DNA from 2 places in the Paenibacillus sp. FSL P2-0121 genome. Region 2 is predicted to be linked to the other one. Evidence: predicted binding sites of a transcription regulator. Region 2 holds the regulator's gene; the other holds the start of a gene.
The links. The regulator LexA, encoded in region 2, represses DNA repair genes until DNA is damaged. The targets are predictions, from matches to a motif close to CGAACATATGTTCG.
Positions count from the first base shown of each region.

Region 1: the regulator LexA is predicted to act here: its motif matches at 1,962-1,975, upstream of MKY54_RS23290 (YolD-like family protein).

Region 1 covers NZ_CP150245.1:5,266,427-5,270,146, reverse strand. The annotation lists gene MKY54_RS23305 (glycosyl hydrolase) at 1-557, shown strand, start outside; gene MKY54_RS23300 (PH domain-containing protein) at 631-1,122, opposite strand; gene MKY54_RS23295 (hypothetical protein) at 1,240-1,800, shown strand; gene MKY54_RS23290 (YolD-like family protein) at 2,015-2,350, shown strand; gene MKY54_RS23285 (hypothetical protein) at 2,347-2,511, opposite strand; gene MKY54_RS23280 (M15 family metallopeptidase) at 2,629-3,315, shown strand; gene MKY54_RS23275 (WGxxGxxG-CTERM domain-containing protein) at 3,391-3,720, shown strand, end outside.
Region 2 covers NZ_CP150245.1:3,947,315-3,951,034, forward strand. The annotation lists gene MKY54_RS17485 (hypothetical protein) at 1-43, opposite strand, end outside; gene MKY54_RS17490 (DUF896 domain-containing protein) at 93-302, opposite strand; gene MKY54_RS17495 (LysM peptidoglycan-binding domain-containing protein) at 412-825, opposite strand; gene lexA (transcriptional repressor LexA) at 1,077-1,703, shown strand; gene MKY54_RS17505 (L,D-transpeptidase) at 1,883-2,221, shown strand; gene MKY54_RS17510 (hypothetical protein) at 2,372-2,752, shown strand; gene MKY54_RS17515 (hypothetical protein) at 2,975-3,553, shown strand; gene MKY54_RS17520 (methyltransferase domain-containing protein) at 3,554-3,720, opposite strand, start outside.

The DNA.
Region 1 (3,720 bases), 1.3 Mb from region 2:
GGGGGAAACTCCTCTATGAGAAGAATACCGACGCTGTGATAAAAGCTTTTATGAACGACAAAATGGTATTCACACGAGAGGAGTATGCTGCTGAGGCCGCCGCTTTCGCTGCTATTGGGGATAGTGTGCTGGAGAGTGGACTCTGTGGCCAATATTACAATAACATGACGCTTAGCGGCACGCCTGCACTGTTGCGAACGGATGCCAATATTAACTTTTCATGGAGACAAGGTTCGCCTGATCCTGCCATTCGTGTAGATGCATTCTCTGTGCGGTGGAGTGGGAAGCTGACGGCTGCTTTTAGCGAGGTGTATACCATTTATTCCTACTCTGATGATGGGATACGGGTATGGATTGATGGCGGGCTAGTCATTGATAGTTGGGTGAATCAGAGCGGCCAGGAACGAAAAGGGAGTATAAACCTGATTGCAGGTAAGCCGTATGAAATAAAGGTGGAGTATTATGAGAATGCGGGCGACGCCCGGGTTGTTTTGCAGTGGGAGAGTCCGAGCCAGATCAAGGGGGTTATCCCAGCGGGGGCATTTTATCTTCCTTAAAAAAGAGTACTTCAAGTGTGCAAGCGCAAGCAAAAAGCCCCGGTTTTCCGGGGCCTTTTTACGTATGAACGTCTTAAATTTGCTCGCGGTAGCTAATGTTGTTGGCGATCTTCTCGTCACGAACGGCTTTGCGCAGAACATCTTTGACGGTTTGGGCATCATGGATTTTTCGAAAAAGAAGCTGAGGCGCTGAGGCATCATCAGAAAATACAGTTAATGATCCAATGCCAAGCATCCGGTCCATGATAGACTGTTTTACGGATAAATCGCGTACGCGCAGCAATTCGATTTCTTCAACATTTTTACCGATAAGTCCGGTCTTTACCATAATACGCTGACTTGTAATGGTATATGAAGTTGTGTTAAGTCCTACGATTCCTTTGAGTCGATCCGAGATGCCGGCAGGTTTGCCTTTCCAGAGCACGACTTCTTGGATGACATGATTATTATCTACTGCGGGTCGATGAGCGGTTACTGGAGCGGTACCGTCAAGGCTGGTTCCACATACTCCACAAAATTTAGCGCCCTGCTTGTATTCCGCTCCACAGGTGGTGCAATAAGGCATAAATACTCTCCTTTCCTGATCACAATTAAAATAATTATAACATAACAGTCATTTTACATATATTTCATTTGCGCTTTACACAAACCGACATTATCCTGTTAAGTGGAGGGATAAATAATGAAAAAAGCTTTACTAATAGGAATGCTGATGATGACTGTCATCCTTAGCGCCTGCAGCAATAATTCAACTTCATCGGCACCTGCCACGGAGGAAGAAGTGCAGGAGACCGTGCAAAACTTCTACAATGAAATGTCTAAACTTGAAGAGTCAGGAAAAACTTCTTTAGCGGAGTTCAACGAAGCCATTGCGGGTTATTCAGCAGGAGAACTCACGGACAAGCAGTTGGAGAAGAAAATTAAGCAATTCCAGAGTACCGCAACTGATTTATCGAATCAAGCCGAGAAAGTAAAAATTTCCTCCAGCTTGCCTGAAGACATTCGTAAGTTGCTCGAAGAGTCTAAAGTTGCCTTTGAAAGTGCTTATTCTTTAAAAGAAGAGGCCTCTCAAGGTGCTGATTCCGCAAACGTTACGGCTGAGCAATTTAATGAATTGAATCAGAACGCTGATGTAGCGATGTTATTCGGTATTTCCAAGCTTAACGAGGCAAGAGAAGCAACAGGACTTATAGACTCCGAAGGTCAGGCTACCTCAGAGTCTGGGGACGTTGTTCAAGAATAAATCAAATCAGGCGCTGCGCAGTTTATCTGTCAGCGTCTTTTTGCTGCGAATTTTAGCTTGGATAGATATACATTAATATACATCTTTTGAATAAAGAGTGACCCTTAAAAAGGTATCTTTTTCCTGATTATTGATTAATATGCGAAGATGCGGATATAATACAAACATACGTTCGTGTTCAGAGGAATAGATATATAATTAAGGAGGGGTTACCATGGGCAAAAAGCTGGAGAAAAACGGGCTGTGGGAAAGCAGCCGCATGATGCTGCCGGAGCATAAGATACGAATTATAAGAGATGAACGGGAAACGCTGCGCCGCATCAAGCCTATTCTGGATGAGCAGAAGCTGGAGGAGATTGAATGTACACTGGCTTTGTCGTTGCGGAGTCATGTACGAGTGACAGTTATTCTTTTTGACCCTTTTGAAAATACGATGTTAAGTGGTTTTGTGACTTCCATTCACACCCACTCGCGTGAGTTTAAGCTGCAGTGGGCGGAGGAATGGAAGTGGATCGATGTGGATGATATTGTCGAGGTCTACATCGTTTAATGCTGAGAACCGTTGCCTTCGCTTTTTTCATAAGCGATTAAGGTAACGGTAGGATTACCGGTCAGATGTGCAATGGAAGCTTCAGCATTCCGAATAATTTCCAGTGCTTCTTCCTGTTCACTAAGGGCTGCAACTTTATAGCTATCGCTATGAATATCCATATGTCTCCCACCTTTCGTTAAATATTTTGTCCTTTTTTGTGGAAATCATCCTAAAGGGGACAGGGGTACAGGCAAATAGGGCAGCGGCATCATTGAATATACCAAAGGGGTGATTCTATGCTGACTTTGGAGCAATTGAGGGAAAAATCCGCGGCGCGTCTGGTCGGGCTTCATCCTGTCTTGGCGGCAGGTGCGAATGTTTTGATTCAGCAAAGCCATGCGAGAGGAGTCCCTATCGTTATTACTCAGGGTCTACGGACCATTGCTGAGCAAAATGCTTTGTATGCGCAGGGTAGAAGCAAACCAGGACCGATAGTTACCAACGCTAAAGGCGGTACCAGCTATCATAATTATGGTCTTGCGTTTGATTTTGCGCTTTTGCTGCCGAATGGCACTAGCCTTTCTTGGGATATCAATCGTGATGGTGATAAGGATAAGACAGCAGATTGGCAAGAGGTTGTACAGGAGGCTAAGCGGCTTGGTTTAGAATGGGGCGGGGACTGGACCTCTTTTAAAGATTATTCACATCTGCAAATGACTTTCGGTTTAACTATAGATCAACTTCGGGCAGGTAAACGTCCAACGACGGACCAAGCCAAAGAGGCTTTAAAAAAGATTACCGGAGGGGATGATCAGGTGAACAAAGACGTTACAGTGACCATTAACCTAAACGGCCGCAAGCTTACCGATGGCGTTCTCGATACCGGAACAACTTATGTACCCATACGTGCGCTGGCTGAGGCGCTTGGAGCAAAGGTTACTTATGATGCTGTGACAAAGACAGTTAATGTAGTAAAAGAGTAAAACCACCATGCATAGACAGTGCCGTCCAAGGGGAAATTATCAGTGATAACTAACCTTAAAGGGAGGCATAACACTGTGAACAAGCTGATAACAAGCCTTGCATGCGGTACTGTATTATCAATGAGTCTAATGGGAGCTAGCTATGCATCAAATGCCGTGGGATCAGCAGCATTGGGCGGTATCCCAGCCGCGAATACCGGGATGGATGGGACTGCGGAACACACTCGGATGATGAACACGGAAGGCAATCTAATGAACGGCACCACGGGAACGCTGAATCAGCATGAGAGCATTATGAAAGATAAGATCCGCATCGATGATAATTACAGACCTAACAACTACAACACCAATAACTACAATGACACCCGAAATAACTACAGAACCAACAGCACTGTCAACCCGGCA
Region 2 (3,720 bases):
GCTGTGTGTTGCGTTGAACCATTCTTTCCCAAGAACGGGCCATGTGCGTTCCCCCTAGTCATCCTGAAATATCTATGAAAAGGAACAGCGAGCTAATGTTTAAGCCCCTTGTTACCTTGTTCATGCTCATCGTTATCTACTACTTCAATAGTATTTAATTGTGCTCGGAAGTTATTACGGATATTCCCCAGGTAAATTTCACGAAGCTTGGCGCGTTCCGCCACTTCCTCTTGATTAAGGCCTACGCTCTTCTGTTTGCGTGCCAATTCGTTAATTCGCGCGACCAACTCATCAATATTCAATACTTTCCCTCCCCCTATAAATTAATTCTAACTCTGCCATGAGAAAAAGAGCTTGTCAAGGTCTACTCCCTGCAAGCTCTACTGGTCATTCTATTATGTTCTCAGAAAATTAATAAATAGGTAAAGTAAGTATGTCTCCAGCGTTAATTTGACTACTCTTAATCCCACTTGAACGTTTAATTCCTTCTATATAAACAACTGTCTTCATATCAGCTGGTTTATTCTTAAGGGCAATACTCCATAGTGTATCTCCACGTTCAACCACAATCCGCTTCTCTTCCTTCATTATAGTCGTCGATCCTGCAAATACATTTCCCACTACTGTTAGGCCAGATAATACTAGCACGAAAATCAATATTAACTTAATAAAGAAATCTTGACGGAACAACGAAATCATCCCTCCAAGCAAACGTTCCGTTATCTCTTTCACCTTAGCGGAATTACGGGCAACGTCATTATGTCCTATAGATTCAACCACTGGGGCCTTATCGTAGATGCTGCGGTATGTACTGTATTTTAGCATAATCATCATCCTCCAAACACTTGTTCTTACTTTCGATTTTATAATAACACGAACATGTGTTTTGTTCAATACTATTTCAGAACAATTGTTCTCTTTTTTTCGAGAGACTCAAGCGGTTCATTTTATTATCATTTGTCTACCATTTTTTAACTCTAGCAGATTAATATTTATAATAGTTAGAACTTATGTTTGTGCGAACGGTAGTTCTATGTTATAATTTTCCCAAACATTACTATATGGGGTTGATTCCAATGTCAAAGATTTCAAGTCGCCAGCTGGCGATCCTGGAATTTATACGAAGCGAAGTCCGCAGCAAGGGTTATCCACCTTCCGTCCGGGAAATTGGAGAAGCTGTTGGCCTTGCTTCCAGCTCCACAGTTCACGGTCATTTGGACCGGCTTGAGAAAAAGGGACTTATTCGTCGAGATCCAACGAAGCCACGTGCAATAGAATTACTAGGCCAAGAGGATTCAGAGAATGTTCACCAATTCGCGCAGACCATCTCACGGATTCCTGTCGTAGGTAAAGTTACCGCCGGGGTACCTATCACTGCTACAGAGAATATCGAAGACTACTTCCCACTTCCTACTCACTATGTAGGTGACAACAAAGTATTTATGCTGTCTGTCATGGGTGATAGTATGGTGGACGCAGGCATTATGAATGGTGACTATGTGATTGTTCGCCAACAACAAACAGCGGACAACGGAGATATCGTTGTAGCCATGACCGAAGAAGATGAAGCAACCGTTAAGACCTTTTACAAGGAACGTGATCATATACGGCTTCAGCCGGAGAATCCAGCTTATGAGCCGCTTCGCCTTAATCGCGTAACTATTCTCGGAAGAGTCATCGGATTGTTTCGAGATATCCACTAAGTATGCACTTCTAACATAAAAGGCTGTTCCGCATATGCGGAACAGCCTTTTTTCTACGTTTTTTTTGCTTTTCCAACCACTTACGAACATTTGTTCCCAATGGCTAAAATGGCCATTTTCTATGAATAACCCTTTAGGCGTTCTGCTCATATCCTAATTAGGAAGGAGTGTTGCGTATAATGCCCAACTACCGAATTATTGTAGATCTGACCCAACGAATGTTATATCTTCTGGACAATGATATTGTGATTAGAGGTTACCCTGTCGGCATCGGTAAGATGTTAACCCAATCCCCAGTGGGTGAATTCACTATTATTAACAAACAACCCGACCCAGGGGGTCCCTTCGGTGTGTTTTGGATGGGACTGTCTAAACCACACTACGGAATTCATGGAAACAATGACCCTTCCTCCATTGGGAAAGAGGTGTCCCACGGCTGCATCCGGATGTACAACGAGGATGTGTTAGCACTCGCTGCTATTGTCCCTATAGGCACACGAGTAACGATAAGAAATTAAATTCGAATGGAGGCTCGGCAACCCCCAAATCACATTAAAAAATGGGGGTCATTACATAAGTAAGTATTTTTTCATTAGCATACTAGGAGTTTGGTGATTATATGTCGAATATTGTTAACAGGATTGCAAATTGAAAAGGATGTGTTTAGTTTGAATAATTCAAAAATTAGAACCCTCGTCGATTTTAAAGTCGATGCACTGGGTAAGCTGTCCGGTTTACTTTTAAATGATGAACAAGCTAGTGGAAAAAAAGTGAATTTGCTCACCTCTTTTGGCAGCATTCAGGGAATCGTCTCTCCAACCGTCTCCAACAAAGAGGATGTATTTGATTTAAAATCTTTGATGGATGATGTAATTGTAGACGAATACATATCTTATTTGGGAGCAGAACACCCTGATAAAAATTTCAGCTATAACTTTGTTGTCCTCAATGACGTTACTGTAAGACCTTATGCTAGTTATGGGACTCCGATCGAATACAAACAGCTGATTGTTTATACCGATCATATCACTGCCTTCAATTTTCTATAGGTTTTCATAATCATCTTAAAAAGCACCCTTGTAGCAACCCCCAATTTTGCATCATTTGCAGAATCGGAAGGTTTCTCTGGGTGCTTTTTTTGGGTTAATCGTGAAGCCGATCCTATAATTCCACGAATTTCCCTTTTAAAAGATACTAGTGGAGATCATTCAGGCATATCTTTCAATAAGCAACAATTTGAGTCTAATGAGATAACTAGGAGGTGTGATTATATGCTGATTATCTTGATGTACTTATTTGCTATTTTAGGAGTTGTTTTAATTCTAAGTGCCGCCATTATAAAATTGAAAACGCTATCTGCTTCATCTGAAATTTCTAAGCTAGTTAATGCGACCTCATCTTTTAACATCAGCTTCACCAAAACATTCATTCCCCCCAATCAATCTCACTTGATCGCACTTAACGAGCCTAATAAAAAATTGGCAATCGGTACCAAAAATCCGAAGAGTAACAAAAAAGCAGTAGCAAAGCTATACTCTTTTGATAATGTAATGGGATCCGAGATTGTGGTTAACGCACTTACCCTTTCAAAAGTATCCAAAAGACATCAAAACAGCAAAACTACTGCAACAAGTGCAGATATTAACGTCCTTAAGGAAGCTGATGAAGAAGCTAATGTGATTGAAGAGCTTACGCTTAAAATATATATGAACAGCAAAGAAACGCCTGTGTATTGTATCTCCTTCTTGCCGGGTTTATTGCCTATTCAACAATCCGACAACCAGTACAAGGAAGCTTACTCCCAAGTACAACAATTACATGCACTGTTCAGGTCAATCGTATCTGAATAATTAAGTTGTTTTTTGCGCAATAAGATGTGTGAAAATAGCAACGTCCTTGTATGGAGATAAACTGCTTAACTTAAGCTCTAGCTCCACCATTTCTACATGCCATTGCTCATCCATTTTTATTTCATTATCCACAATATATCCGTAGATATTATGTATTCCGTATATAC